2 regions of the Pantoea jilinensis genome follow, and region 2 is predicted to be linked to the other one. Evidence: predicted binding sites of a transcription regulator. Region 2 holds the regulator's gene; the other holds the start of a gene.
What was found. The regulator sigma-54, encoded in region 2, starts transcription at its own class of promoters, with help from an activator protein. The targets are predictions, from matches to a motif close to GTTGGCACANNTTTCGCTNT.
Positions count from the first base shown of each region.

Region 1: a site for sigma-54 is predicted at 3,341-3,360, ahead of KTJ90_RS15295 (gamma-glutamyltransferase family protein). Genes of this name have one in related genera too.

Region 1 covers NZ_CP077746.1:3,223,870-3,231,529, forward strand. Annotated here, with positions in the region: gene KTJ90_RS15270 (amino acid ABC transporter ATP-binding protein) at 1-112, opposite strand, end outside; gene KTJ90_RS15275 (amino acid ABC transporter permease) at 93-749, opposite strand; gene KTJ90_RS15280 (amino acid ABC transporter permease) at 749-1,417, opposite strand; gene KTJ90_RS15285 (transporter substrate-binding domain-containing protein) at 1,428-2,213, opposite strand; gene hpxU (MurR/RpiR family transcriptional regulator) at 2,405-3,244, opposite strand; gene KTJ90_RS15295 (gamma-glutamyltransferase family protein) at 3,396-4,982, shown strand; gene hpxX (oxalurate catabolism protein HpxX) at 4,995-5,177, shown strand; gene KTJ90_RS15305 (AtzE family amidohydrolase) at 5,174-6,571, shown strand; gene hpxZ (oxalurate catabolism protein HpxZ) at 6,571-6,951, shown strand; gene puuE (allantoinase PuuE) at 7,002-7,660, opposite strand, start outside.
Region 2 covers NZ_CP077746.1:3,640,877-3,648,536, forward strand. Annotated here, with positions in the region: gene mlaF (phospholipid ABC transporter ATP-binding protein MlaF) at 1-594, opposite strand, end outside; gene KTJ90_RS17170 (hypothetical protein) at 566-823, opposite strand; gene KTJ90_RS17175 (calcium/sodium antiporter) at 822-1,802, shown strand; gene kdsD (arabinose-5-phosphate isomerase KdsD) at 1,819-2,802, shown strand; gene kdsC (3-deoxy-manno-octulosonate-8-phosphatase KdsC) at 2,816-3,382, shown strand; gene lptC (LPS export ABC transporter periplasmic protein LptC) at 3,379-3,951, shown strand; gene lptA (lipopolysaccharide transport periplasmic protein LptA) at 3,926-4,477, shown strand; gene lptB (LPS export ABC transporter ATP-binding protein) at 4,483-5,208, shown strand; gene rpoN (RNA polymerase factor sigma-54) at 5,257-6,690, shown strand; gene hpf (ribosome hibernation promoting factor) at 6,712-6,999, shown strand; gene ptsN (PTS IIA-like nitrogen regulatory protein PtsN) at 7,152-7,631, shown strand.

The DNA of each region.
Region 1 (7,660 bases), 420 kb from region 2:
TACGACCAATGATCGAGATCACCTCGCCCATGTCGATATCCAGATCCACGCCTTTCAACACATGGTTGTCGCCGTAATATTTTTGCACCTGATTAATGGTGATGAGCGGCATTGAATTTTTTCTCCAGATACTGGCTGTAGCGAGACAGCGGATAACACATCAGGAAGTAGCCCAGCGCCACCAGCCCAAAGACTTTAAACGGCTGATAGGTCACATTGTTCAGAATGGTGCCCGCCTTAGTCAGCTCAATGAAGCCGATAATTGAGGCCAGCGCGGTCCCCTTGATCACCTGCACGGCAAAGCCCACGGTCGGCGCGATACCGATGCGGATCGCCTGGGGTGCCACCACCCGCCATAGCGTCTGACCAAAGGTGAGGCCGAGGCAGCGCGACGCTTCCCACTGCCCTTTCGGCAGGGCGCGAATGCTGCCGTACCAGATGTCCACCAGAAAGGCGCTGGTGTAGAAGGTCAATGCCAGCGAAGCTGCGGTCCAGGGCGCGACATCAATGCCGAATAGCCCGACGCCGAAAAATGCCAGGAACAGCTGCATCAGCAGCGGCGTGCCCTGAAACAGCGCGGTGTAACCGCGTATCACGCGCGTCAGCCACTTGCGTTGCAGCAGACGCAGAAACAGCAGTGGCAGCGTTACCAGCGTTCCGCCGGCAAAGGCCACCAGCGACAGTAACAGGGTCCAGCGCGCCGCCAGCAGCAGGTTGCGCAGGATGTCCCAGTCAGTAAAGGTCGTCATCATGATGGCTGCACTCCAAACCATTTACGGCCAATTGCCAGCAGCAGATGGCGCATCGCAATCGACAACGCCAGGTAGATCAGCGTGGTCACCAGATAGACCTCAAAACTTAAGAAGGTGCGCGACTGAATCAGGTTAGCGGCGAAGGTCAGCTCCTCATAAGAAACCTGGGACACCACCGACGACCCCAGCATCACGATGATGCACTGACTGACCAGCGCCGGGTAAATGCGCTGCAGCGCAGGTGGCAACACCACCCGCAAAAATGTCTGGCTGCGGGTTAATCCCAGCACCCGGCCTGCTTCCCACTGCCCTTTGGGCGTGACCTGAATTCCGGCACGGATGATCTCGGTACTGTAAGCGCCAAGGTTGATCAGCATCGCCAGCAGCGCCGCCTCGCCAGCGGTGAGTTTCAGCCCCAGCGCAGGCAGACCGAAAACAATAAAGAACAGCTGCACCACAAACGGCGTATTGCGGATCAGCTCGACATAGATGCCCCACAGGCGGCTCATCCAGCTGGGTTTGCCACTGCGCAGCGCCGCGCCCGCAATGCCCAGCGCCACACCACCGGTCGTCGCCAGCACCGTCAGCTGGAGGGTGACCCACAGACCGGAGAGCAGCTCCGGCCAGTAGGGCCACAGGGCGGGAAAGTTAAGTTGCCCGGTCATGAATCCGTCCTCAGGCGCCGAGGTTGGCGGGCAGCGGCGCTTTGAGCCACTCTTCTGACAGTTTATTCAGGGTGCCATCTTTGATGCCCTGCTCAATCAGCGCATTGACTTTCGCTTTCAGCGCAGGCTCATCTTTCTTCAGGCCGATAAAGCAGGGGGAATCTTTCAGCATAAACTGCGCGACAGGCGCTTTAGCCGGATTCTGGCGTGCAATCGCGGCGACCACCAGGTTACCGGTGGCGACATATTGCACCTGACCGGAGAGATAGGCAGACAACGTGGTGTTGTTATCTTCATAGCGTTTTATCTGCGCATCTTTCGGCGCAACGTCGCTGAGCACCATGTCTTCTACCGCACCGCGCGTGACGCCAATCGACTTGCCGCTCAGCGCCGACGCCGCTTTGATCTCATCGCCTTTCGGACCAAATACGCCCAGGAAGAACGGCGCATAGGCGCGGGTAAAGTCGATCACTTTCTCACGCTCGGCATTTTTACCCATGCTGGAGATAACCAGATCGACCTTGTCAGTTTGCAGATAAGGCACGCGGTTGGCACTGCTGACCGGCACCAGCTGCAACTTAAGTTTCATCTGCTTTGCCAGATATTTCGCCGTGTCGATGTCATACCCCTGCGGCTGCAGGTCAGTGCCGACCGAGCCAAAGGGTGGGAAATCCTGCGGCACAGCGACGCGGATGACACCGCGCTTCTGGATGTCCTGCAGTTGATCGGCCAGCGCACTTCCCGCCTGAGCCATCAGTAATGCTGCAGCTGCTACCGCCATTAAAACTTTTTTCATTATGCACCCCGGTGAGATTAACATGAAACAAAAGATTCTTTGGGATGCATTCTGCAACTAATGTGCCAATGCGGGTGGCAATTAAAAAAGGGTTAGACGGCAGAGAGTTCCGTTGAAACTGGACGTAATCGGAACGATTACGCCGGGAAAGATGTGTTCTGAAATGGGGCAAAGCACCAAAACGGTGCCTGTTAACGGTGCTCCAGTTCGTCAAACTGCTGATACAGGTCAGCGATCTGATGAATCCGCTGACGTCCCTGAGCCAGCATTTCATGCAGCAGGGAATTAGCAATCAGGTTAACCAGACTCATGGCGGCACTGTAACTGTCGAAGGCGGAGACGCTGTCCAGCGGCGTACAGAGTTGCCAGCGCGCCAGCGCAATCACCGTCTGCGCCTGCGGCTCACACAGCGCCAGCAGCGGGATACCGGCTGCCTGCAACTGCTGCATCAGCGGGCGAATGATGCGTGGACGACGACGAAAGGCCATCACGATGACCATGTCGTCCGGTGTGATATCCACCAGCTCCTCTGCCAGCGTCTGGCCCGGCTGCGGCAGAATATGCACCTGTGAACGCGCCTGCACCAGTTGCTGGCGCAGGTGCAGCGCCACCGGGTAGGCATTGCGCATACCGATGATAAAGATGCGTTTTGCCTGCGACAGCTGCTGAATAACCTCGTTAAAGTGCTGTGCATCCAGGCTGTTAACCCACTGCGTCAGATTCGCCATCTCCTGCTTATAGTGGCGTGCCAGCAAGGTATTGCCCTGCACGGCATCACGATTATCTGTCAGCGGCATGCCGCTCTGACGCAGGATGCGTAACTCATCACGCATATCTTTGTATTTCTCGTAGCCCAGACGCTTAAACAGCCTGCTGACCGTGGCTTTCGACACACCACTGAGCCGCGCCAGCTCGGCGCTGTTGTAGCTGATCAGGTCATCGAAATGGTCAAACACGAAGTCAGCAATGCGCTGTTCCTGTGGCGAGAGCTGGGGATAGTGACTTCTGAGTCGTTCATCAAGCTGTTGCATAAGGCGTCCTGTAACTTTTGTTTCAGCACTTTTGTTTAGCAAAACCTAGCACAATTTACGCCAGGTTAACCGGCGCATTGTCATCGCAGGGTGAAAACTGGAACAGCTCTTGCTTTGTTATGGGTTCTGTCACCCGAAGAATGAGAAAACGATGATTCAAAGCAATATGGCCCCGCAGGGGATGGCGGTGACGCCGCACCATCTGGCGAGTGAAAGCGCACTCGCGGTACTGCGTGATGGCGGTAATGCCATTGAAGCGATGGTGGCCGCCGCCGCAACTATCGCGGTGGTCTATCCACACATGAATGGACTGGGCGGCGACGGTTTCTGGCTGATTCTGCCGCCCGGTGGTGATCCTGTCGCTATCGACGCCAGCGGCGCAGCAGGTTCACTGGCTCACCGCGATTTTTACGCCGATCACCCGAAAATTCCACATCGCGGACCGAAAGCGGCGCTGACCGTAGCCGGTACAGTCAGTGGCTGGCAGGAGGCACTGATGCTCTCTAAGGAGATGGGCACCCCGCCGCTGCCGCTGGCTCGTCTGCTGCGTGATGCCATTCGCTACGCCGCCGACGGCATTCCGGTGACCGCTTCACAGAGCGCCGCCACCGCGACGTTTCGCAGTGAGTTGCAGCATCAGCCCGGCTTCAGCGCCACGTTTATGCCTGACGGCGAGGTGCCGCAGCCCGGCAGCCGTTTTACCCAGCCCGCACTGGCGAACACCCTGAGTCAGCTCACCGAAGAGGGACTCGACAGTTTTTATCGCGGCCCGCTGGCTCATCATCTGGCCGACGAGATGGCGACACTGGGCATGCCGGTGACGCTGAACGATCTGCAGCAGCATCGCGCCCGCCGCACAACGCCACTGCACCTCGCACACAGTGAAGGCGACATCTGGAATATCGCCCCGCCGACGCAGGGCATGGTGTCGCTGGCCATCCTCGGCATCACCGACCGGCTGGCGATGGCGGAGGCTGATGACGCGCAGACGGTGCACCGCATCGTTGAAGCCACCAAGAAAGCCTTTGCGCTGCGGGACAAACACATCACCGATCCGCGTCACGTTACCGAAGATCTGCAGGCGCTGCTGGATAGCGATCACCTTGCCACACTCGCCAGCCAGATCACCGATGGTGAGGCGGCAGCCTGGGGGAGCGGACGCGGCCCGGGCGATACCGTCTGGATGGGCGTGATGGACAGCAGCGGTCTGGCGGTCTCCTTTATTCAAAGCATCTATCACGAGTTTGGCAGTGGTGTGGTGCTGCCCGGCACCGGTATTACCTGGCAGAACCGTGGCGCGGCGTTTAGCCTGGATCCTGACCACTTACTCGCCCTTGCGCCCGGCAAGCAGCCGTTTCATACCCTGAATCCCGCCGCTGCATGCCTGAAAGATGGCCGGACAATGGTGTATGGCGCCATGGGCGGAGATGGACAGCCGCAGACCCAGGCGGCGATTTTTACCCGCCATGTCATTCAGGGCCTGCCGTTACAGCAGGCGGTCAGTGCGCCGCGCTGGCTGCTGGGCCGGACCTGGGGTCAATCGTCCGACTCACTGAAACTGGAAGGCCGTTTTGACGACGAAACGGTATTGATGCTGCGTCTGTGGGGACATGAGGTGGAGCTGCTGCCGGACTTCAGTGAATCCGTTGGCCATGCGGGCGCCATCGTGCGTCACAGCAACGGCATGTTTGAGGGCGCAAGCGATCCGCGCAGTAACGGCAGCGCTGCCGGTTTTTAACAGGAGCGAATCATGAATCAACACGACTGGGCCAGCTACATCGGCCATATGGAGCAGATACTGCAACTGGAACTGGATGACGCCCGCCGCGCTGAACTGCTGATCCAGCTGTCGCGTATCGCGGAGATGGCGGCACCGCTGATGGCGTTTCCGCTGGACGATCGGCTGGAAGTGGCAGGAGTATACCAGGCATGAGATTAGGTGATGTTTCGATTCAGAGCCTGCAGCGGGCGATCCAGCAGGGTGAGATCAGCGCGGTGGAGGTAGCGAAGAGCACGCTGCAGGCCGTTGAGCAGCATAATCCGGCGCTGAATGCCTGGACGGAAGTGACCGGGCCGCGCATGTTAAAAGAGGCCAGCGCGATTGATGCGCAGCGGCAGCGCGGCGAAACCCTGCCACCGCTGGCGGGCATCCCGTATGCGGTGAAAAACCTGTTTGATGTGGCGGGTCACAGCACACTGGCCGGTGCCAGCCTGTTCCGCGATCGCCCCGTGGCACAGGCAGATGCGTTTGCCGTGGAGAAACTGCGTCACGCAGGCGCGCTGCTGTCGGGCATGCTGAACATGGATGCTTATGCCTATGGTTTTACCACCGAAAACAGCCACTATGGTGCGACGCACAATCCGCGCGATCTGAGCCGCGTGGCGGGCGGCTCTTCAGGCGGTTCAGCCGCCGCCGTGGCCGCCGGGTTGGTCCACTTTTCACTGGGCACCGACACCAACGGCTCGATTCGGGTGCCCGCGTCGCTGTGCGGTATTTTTGGTCTTAAGCCAACTTTTGGTCGTCTGTCACGCAGCGGCAGCCATCCGTTTGTCGCCAGCCTTGATCACATCGGCCCACTGGCGCGCCGGGTTGAGGACCTGGCACTGGTGTATGACCTGTTGCAGGGCGCAGACCACGCTGACGCGTTTCAGGCTGACCGTCCACTGGCCGAGACGCTGCCAGGGCTGTCACAGGGCAGCGAAGGATTGCGCTGTGGCGTACTGGGTGGTTTTTTTGCCCGCTGGTGCGATGAGGATGCCCGCGCGGCCGTCGCGGCAGTTGCAGCCGCGCTTGAGGCTCAGGAAGAGGTGCTGATGCCGGAGGCGGAGCTGGCCCGCTCGGCGGCGTTTATCATGACCGCTGCCGAGGGCGGCAATCACTATTTGCCTGCCCTGCGCCAGATGCCGGAGCAGTTTGAACCGAACTCACGTGAGCGTCTGCTGGCCGGTGCCATGATGCCTGGTGCCTGGTATGTGCAGGCACAGCGTTTCCGTCGCCATTTTCAGCAGCAGGTGTTACCGCTGTTTGATCGGTTCGATGTGCTGATCGCCCCAGCGACGCCCTGCAGCGCGATTACTATCGGTCAGCAAACTCTGACGATTCAGGGTGAGTCGCTGCCCGCCAAGGCGAGCATGGGAATGCTGACGCAGCCGATCTCCTTCCTGGGATTGCCGGTCTGTACCGTGCCGCTGGCGACCCGAAGTGGCCTGCCGATTGGATTACAGCTTATCGCCCGTCCGTTTAATGAAGAGGCAGTACTACGCGCCGCCTGGGCACTGGAACAACAGGGCATTACGATGCCGCAAATGAATATGGCAGGAGCCTGATGAACAGAGAGATTAATTTACCGCAGGTGCTCACCGAGGTAACGGCGCAGTTTTATCGCTACGAGCAGGCGCTGGTAAGCAATGACGTGGAAGAACTGGATGCGCTGTTCTGGCATGACCCGCGAACCGTGCGTCTTGGGGCGGGTGAGAATCTGTATGGCATTGATGAAATTCGGGCCTTCCGTGCCGCGCGTCCTTCAGCCGGTCTGAACAGGACGCTACGGAACACCGTGATTACGACTTTTGGCGAGGATTATGCGGTCTGCAGCACCGAATTTACCCGCCCTGGCAGCGATAAGATTGGCCGTCAGCAGCAGACCTGGGTGCGAATGCCCCACGGCTGGTGCATCGTGGCGGCGCAGGTCAGTCTGATGAGCTGACGGCATCCGGCGCTGCTCCCGTTCAGAACGGGGCAAGCGCCGGAACTGTCTTAAGGTGCCGGGTGAGTTGCGATCCAGTGGTCAGCAATCTGCTGGCGGGTACAGATCCAGACGTCGTCGTGCTGCTGGATGTGATCGAGGAAGTTCTGCAACGCGCGGAATTTGCCAGGGCGACCCAGCAGGCGGCAATGCATGCCGACCGACATCATCTTCGGCGCCGTCTCTCCCTCTTCATACAGCACATCGAAGGTGTCGCGCAGATAGGTGAAGAACTGTTCGGCGGTGTTAAACCCCTGCGGCGAGGCAAAGCGCATATCGTTGCACTCAAGGGTGTAAGGAATAACCAGGTGCGGTTTTACCGTGCCATCCTGGCAGGTAACCTGCGTCCAGAACGGCAGATCATCGCCGTAGTAGTCACTGTCGTAGCTGAACCCACCCTGCTCCACCACCAGCCGACGGGTGTTCGGGCTGTCGCGCCCGGTGTACCAGCCTGTTGGCGCTTTCCCAAACAGATCCACCAGCACATCCACTGCCTGCTGCATATGCTGACGTTCAGTTTTTGCATCCATGCCCTGATAGTGGATCCAGCGCCAGCCGTGGCTGACCACATCGTAGTCCGCCTGTTTAATCGCCTCGACAATTTCCGGATGACGCGCCAGCGCCATCGCCACACCAAACACGGTTAGTGGCAGACCACGTTTCTGAAATT
Region 2 (7,660 bases):
ACAGGTCAGGCCCAGAGCATGGTTAAGTTCGTCGATTAATTTTACCAGCACGCCCATGGTAATGGGATCCTGTCCGACAAAAGGTTCGTCGAACATGATCAGCTCCGGCTCAAGCGCAATTGCACGCGCCAGTGCCACACGGCGTGCCATCCCGCCCGACAGCTCAGCTGGTTTCAGCTGGGCAGCACCGCGCAGGCCTACCGCTTCCAGCTTCATTAAGACAGTGCTGTGCAGAATCGGTGCAGGCAGACGGGTATGTTCACGCAGCGGCCAGGCCACATTTTCATAGACCGTTAAGTCAGTAAACAGGGCACCAGACTGGAACAGCATGCTCATTTTCTTGCGCGCTTCGTACAATTTAGCGCGTGACAATGACGGAATGTTTTCGCCACGGAAAAAGATTTCACCGCTGGTTGGCTGAAGTTGCCCCCCAATCAGGCGTAGCAGAGTGGTTTTTCCTATCCCCGATGGCCCCATTATCGCCGTGACTTTCCCTTTCGGCACGGTCAGCGAAATGTCGTCGAAGATAGTGCGATCTCCGCGCGAAAAACTCACGCCACGAACCTCAACCAGATTCGTTTGCTGCTGGATCATTATTACCTCTTGTAAGGATCGGGCGTAAACATGGGGTACGATGGTAGCCTGTTCGGTCCTGATTCACGATAGCTTTACAGAAACTTACCGCTAAGATTTGGCGAAAATGGTCATTAAATTTACTTTTGCCGTTCAGGCGGTCAAAATCAGCGCCTGTCTCGCCAAACAGAACCTTAAACCGGTCGGGAAAAGCATTGCCGGCCCGGGTTTTTACGCAAGGATTTTTCATGTTCTTAGCTTCTGCACTGCTGATTATCGGTTTGCTTTTACTGGCATATGGTGCCGATCGTCTGGTGTTTAGCGCCTCAATATTGTGTCGATCTTTTGGCATCCCGCCACTGATTATCGGCATGACCGTTGTCAGCATCGGCACCTCGCTGCCCGAGATGATCCTCTCCTTTTCAGCGGCGCAGCATGGCCAGATGGATCTTGCTGTGGGTACCGCGCTCGGCTCGAATATTACCAACATTTTACTGATCCTCGGTGCCGCTGCGCTCATGCACCCGCTTTACGTCCATTCTAATCTGATACGCCGCGAACTTCCGTTAATGTTGCTGGTTACCCTGCTCAGCGGATTCATGCTGTTTGACAATCAGCTTAGTCGACTGGATGGAATTGGCCTGATCGCCATAGCCGCTATTTATCTGATGGTGGTGATTCGCATTGCACGGAAAGCGGAACAGGACAATAACGACACCCTGACCCGCGAACAGCTGGCCGAACTGCCTCGCGAAGAGAGCGGAAATACAGTGGCCTTTCTCTGGCTGGCCGTCGCGCTGATTATACTGCCGATGTCGACGCGGATGGTGATCGATAATGCGACCGCTTTTGCCGACTACTTTGGCGTCAGTGAACTGGTCATGGGCCTGACGCTTATCGCCGTGGGAACCAGCCTGCCTGAGCTGGCAACGGTCATTGCTGGCGCGCTGAAAGGTGAAGATGATATCGCAATCGGCAATCTGATCGGCGCCAACATTTATAATATTGCCATCGTGCTGGGCCTGCCGGCGCTGATTCATCCTGGCAGCATCGACTATCACGCTTTTGCCCGTGATTATTGGGTGATGCTGGGCGTCAGCGTGCTGTTCGCCCTGCTTTGCCTGCTTCGTCGCCGTCGGGTTGGTCGCACGGCAGGCTTAATTTTACTCTGTGGTTTCTTCGTCTGGGTGACGCTGCTCTGGATGCAGCCGGCATTTATGGACGGTTAACAAGGACAGACTCACTATGTCATATCAGCAACCAACAGCATTTGATTTTCAGCAGGCGGGAAAAACTGTCCTGCGCATCGAGCGTGAAGGACTGGAACAACTCGATCAATATATCAATGACGATTTCGCCCGCGCCTGCGCCCTCATTTATGCCTGTCAGGGAAAAGTAGTGGTCATGGGCATGGGCAAGTCTGGCCATATCGGCAAAAAAATGGCGGCGACCTTTGCCAGTACCGGCACGCCCGCCTTTTTTGTGCATCCGGCTGAAGCCAGCCATGGCGATCTGGGGATGGTGAGCAAAAATGATGTGGTCATCGCCATCTCTAACAGCGGTGAGTCCAGCGAAATTCTTGCGCTGATCCCAGTGTTAAAACGTCAGCATATTTCGCTGATCTGCATCACCGGACGGCCTGACAGCGCGATGGGACGGGTTGCCGATGTGCATCTTTGTGTTCATGTTCCGCAGGAAGCGTGTCCGCTGGGTCTGGCGCCCACCTCCAGCACGACGGCCACGCTGGTGATGGGTGACGCGCTTGCGGTTTCGCTGCTGGAAGCGCGTGGATTCACGGCGGAAGACTTTGCCCTCTCCCATCCTGGCGGTGCGCTGGGCCGCAAGTTGCTGCTGCATGTGGCTGATATCATGCACAGCGGCGATGAGCTGCCGCACGTCACGCGGGATGCTTCACTGCGCGATGCGCTGCTGGAAATTACGCGCAAAAACCTGGGACTGACGGTGATCGTCGACGGTCTGATGAAAATTGAAGGCATCTTTACCGATGGCGACCTGCGCCGCATTTTTGATATGGGCATCGATTTTCAGCGCGCCACCATTGGCGAAGTGATGACGCCGGGTGGCATCCGCGTCCGGCCAAATATGCTGGCGGTTGAAGCCCTGAACCTGATGCAGACCAAAAACATTACCTCGATTCTGGTGGCCGATGACGACCGTCTGCTCGGTGTGGTACATATGCATGACATGCTGCGCGCTGGCGTAGTCTGAACAGGAAGAGAAAATGCAACAGGCAACTCCCCCGATTGAAACCTGCTATGGCCCGGTCAGCGCTGATGTTATGGCACGCGCCAGCAACATTCGTCTGCTGATCTGCGACGTCGACGGCGTGATGTCCGACGGGGTGATCTACATGGGAAATAATGGCGAAGAGCTGAAGGCATTCAACGTGCGGGACGGTTATGGTGTGCGGTGTTTGCTGACCTCTGATGTAGAAGTGGCTATTATTACCGGCCGTAATGCCCGTCTGATGGAAGATCGCTGCAAAACGCTCGGCATCCGTCATCTTTATCAGGGACAATCGGATAAGCTTTTGGCCTATCGTGAACTTCTGGATAAACTGTCTCTTTCCGACGACCAGGTCGCCTATATTGGTGACGATCTGATCGACTGGCCGGTTATGGCGAAGGTGGGATTAAGTGTGGCAGTGGCGGATGCACACCCGATCCTGTTGCCACGCGCCCACTACGTCACGCGGATCGCCGGTGGACGCGGCGCGGTACGCGAAGTATGTGACCTGATATTAATGGCGCAGAACAAATTTGAGGATGCCAAAGGGCAATCAGTATGAGTAAAAGCAGGCGTTGGATAACGCTGATTCTGACCTTGATTGCACTGGTTTTGATCGGCTGGAATCTTACTAACCAGGATGACAATGGCACGCCCGTCGGGCCCGACAGTCAGTCGCCGACCTACACCAGTGCTGATTCACACACTGTGGTTTATAACCCGCAGGGCGCGCTGTCATATAAACTGGTCTCAGACAAAGTGACCTATTTCTCGGATGACGAGCTGAGCTGGTTCGAAAATCCGGTGATGACCACTTATGATGAGAATAAAATCCCTACCTGGACGTTACGCGCCGATAAAGCAAAGCTCACCAAAGATCGTATGCTTTATCTGTATGGCCATGTTGAGCTGAATACGCTGACGCAGGATTCTCAGCTTGAGCGCATTAAAACTGATAACGCACAGATCAACCTTGTCACTCAGGATGTTACCTCTGATGATCAGGTAACATTGTATGGACGCAGTTTTAACTCCACCGGCATGAAAATGCGCGGCAATTTACGGACAAAGAACGCCGAGTTAATCGAGAAGGTCAAAACCTCATATGAAATTCAAAATGAACAAAAATAGCCTGAAGCTTTTAATGGCCAGCATGTTGCTGGCAACCAGCGTTCCGGCGCTTGCCCTGACCGGTGACTCGGATAAGCCCGTCAACATTGACTCGCAGAATCAGGCACTTGATTTGCAGGGCAATGTCGCGACCTTTACCGGCAATGTCATCGTGACGCAGGGTTCAATCAAAATCACGGCGGATAAAGTCGTGGTGACCCGTCCCGGTGGCGACAGCGAGAAAACCATCGTTGATGCCTACGGCAACCCCGCTACGTTCTATCAGATGCAGGACAGCGGCAAGCCGGTTCAGGGCCATGCCTCAAAGCTGCACTACGAACTGGCTAACGACTTCGTTGAACTGACCGGCAATGCGTTCATTGAGCAGCAGGACAGCAACATCAAAGGCGATCGTATTACCTATCTGGTAAAAGAGCAGAAAATGCAGGCTTACAGCCAGGGCCAGAACAAGCGCGTCACTACCGTCCTGGTGCCGTCGCAACTTCAGGATAAAGGTTCGTCCAACAGCGGAAAGAAGAGTAACTGATAGCTATGGCCACATTAATCGCAGAAAACCTGGCGAAGGCATATAAAGGCCGTCGCGTGGTAGAAGATGTCAGTCTGCAGGTAAAGTCCGGCGAGATTGTCGGCCTGCTGGGTCCGAACGGCGCCGGTAAGACCACCACCTTTTACATGGTGGTCGGTATTGTCCCGCGTGACGCTGGCCGTATCATTATTGATGATGAAGATATCAGTATCCTGCCGTTGCATGCCCGTGCGCGTCGTGGCATCGGCTATCTGCCGCAGGAGGCCTCCATTTTCCGTCGCCTCAGCGTCTACGATAACCTGATGGCGGTACTGCAGATTCGTGACGATCTGACAGAAGAACAACGTCAGGATCGCGCCCGTGAGCTGATGGAAGAGTTTCACATCGAGCACCTGCGCGACAGCATGGGTCAGGCGCTGTCGGGTGGTGAGCGACGTCGTGTTGAGATCGCACGCGCACTGGCCGCTAATCCTAAATTTATCCTGCTGGATGAGCCTTTTGCCGGTGTTGACCCGATCTCCGTTATCGACATCAAGAAAATCATTGAGCATCTGCGTGACAGCGGCCTCGGCGTGCTGATTACCGACCATAACGTGCGTGAAACCTTAGCGGTCTGTGAGCGGGCTTATATTGTCAGCCAGGGACACCTGATTGCGCATGGCACACCCAATGAAATTCTTGCGGATGAGCAGGTTAAGCGGGTTTATTTGGGTGAAGAGTTCAGACTCTGATAAGGTGTCGTTAATACCGATGTTTACCTGGGAACTACCATCCTGTCTATGAAGCAAGGTCTACAACTCAGGTTCAGCCAACAGCTGGCAATGACTCCACAGTTGCAACAGGCGATTCGTCTGCTGCAACTCTCTACGCTTGAACTCCAGCAGGAGTTACAGCTTGCACTCGAAAGCAATCCGCTGCTTGAGCAGACTGATCTGCATGAAGAGATCGACTCCAGGGAATCGCCGGAGTCTGAGGCGCTGGATACACGCGAAGCGCTTGAGCAGAAAGAGATGCCCGATGAACTGCCGCTGGATGCCACCTGGGATGAGATCTACACGGCGGGCACGCCTTCCGGCACTGGCACCGATTATCAGGATGATGAGTTACCGGTTTATCAGGGTGAAACGACACAGTCACTGCAGGACTACCTGATGTGGCAGGTTGGATTGACGCCTTTCAGTGATACCGATCGCGCTATTGCCACCTCTATCGTCGATGCTATCGATGACACCGGATATCTCACCGTTTCGCTTGAGGAGATCCTGGACAGTATCGGCAACGATGATCTCGAAGTGGATGAAGTTGAGGCGGTGCTGAAACGCATCCAGCGTTTTGACCCGATGGGTGTTGGTGCGCGCGACCTGCGTGACTGTCTGCTGGTGCAGCTGTCGCAATATGCGCCCGACACACCGATGCTGGCAGAAGCACGCCTGATCGTCAGCGAGCATCTCGACCTGCTGGCCAATCACGATTTCCGTAGCCTGATGCGAGTGACGCGCCTCAAAGAGGATGTACTGAAAGAAGCGATGGTGCTGATTCAGTCGCTGGACCCGCGTCCGGGTCAGTCGATCAATACCAGCGAGCCAGAATATGTCATTCCCGATGTCCTGGTGCGTAAAGTTGGCAGTCGCTGGACGGTTGAACTCAATGCCGACAGCTTGCCACGCCTCAAGATCAATCAGCACTATGCGGCAATGGGCAGTTCAGCGCGCAACGACAGCGACAGTCAGTTTATCCGCAGTAATCTGCAGGAAGCCCGCTGGCTGATTAAGAGTCTGGAAAGCCGCAATGATACGCTGCTGAAAGTAACGCGCTGCATTGTTGAGCAACAGCAGGCGTTTTTCGAGCAGGGTGAAGAATTTATGCGTCCGATGGTGCTGGCAGATATCGCCCAGGCTGTTGAGATGCATGAATCGACCATTTCTCGCGTGACTACGCAGAAGTATCTGCACAGTCCCCGTGGCATTTTTGAACTAAAGTACTTTTTCTCCAGTCATGTGAATACGGAAGGTGGAGGCGAAGCCTCCTCAACCGCGATTCGTGCGCTGGTGAAAAAATTAATTTCGGCGGAAAATCCAGCCAAACCCTTGAGCGACAGTAAACTGACCTCAATGTTATCTGATCAGGGGATTATGGTGGCACGGCGTACCGTCGCCAAATATCGTGAGTCTTTATCCATCCCGCCATCGAACCAGCGTAAACAACTGGTTTGAAAGAAATGAGAAGGAAGACCTATGCAGCTGAACCTGACCGGGCAACATGTTGAAATCACACCGCCTCTGCGTGAGTTCGTCAACGGGAAATTTGCCAAACTGGAACACTATTTTGAACATATCAATCAGGTCTATATTGTCCTGAAAGTTGAGAAAGTCACTCAGGTGGCTGATGCAACACTTCACGTGAATGGTGGCGAGCTGCACGCTACATCGGAAGCGGAAGATATGTATGCGGCAATTGATGGGCTGATCGACAAGCTGGCCCGTCAGCTGACCAAACACAAAGATAAACTGAAAAAACACTAATCTTCACGCTAGCAACGCGCGCCTGGCGCGCAGAGCCGACAGGATGGGGCGGATAATCCGCCCCGTTTTGTCATCTGAGTAAGCGCAGCTTGTCTCAGAGGTAATGACGCGCTGGCGGCGAATGGCCTGGTGAACACGCAAGTGAAATGATAATGAACAACGATCTTACACTGGAATTGAGCACAGTGCTTTCGCCAGACTGCACCCGCAGCGGCGTACACTGCCAGAGCAAAAAACGTGCGCTGGAAATCATCAGCGAACTGGCCGCTAAGCAGCTCAACCTGCCGCACCAGACGCTTTTCGAAGCGATCCTGACCCGCGAACGCATGGGCAGTACCGGTATTGGCAATGGGATCGCAATCCCTCACGGCAAGCTGGAAGAGGATACGCTGCGCGCGGTTGGGGTTTTTATCAGCCTCGAACAGCCGATTGCATTTGATGCCGTCGACAACCAGCCGGTCGATCTGTTGTTTGCTTTACTGGTCCCGGCCGACCAGTGCAAAACACACCTGCACACCCTGTCACTGGTGGCGAAACGTCTGGCAGATAAAACGGTCTGCCGTCGTCTGCGCGCTGCCCAAAGTGATGAAGAGCTCTACGCCATTATTACGGAAATCCAGACAGAGCAGTAACACGTCTTTACCGGCCAGGTGCCGGTTTT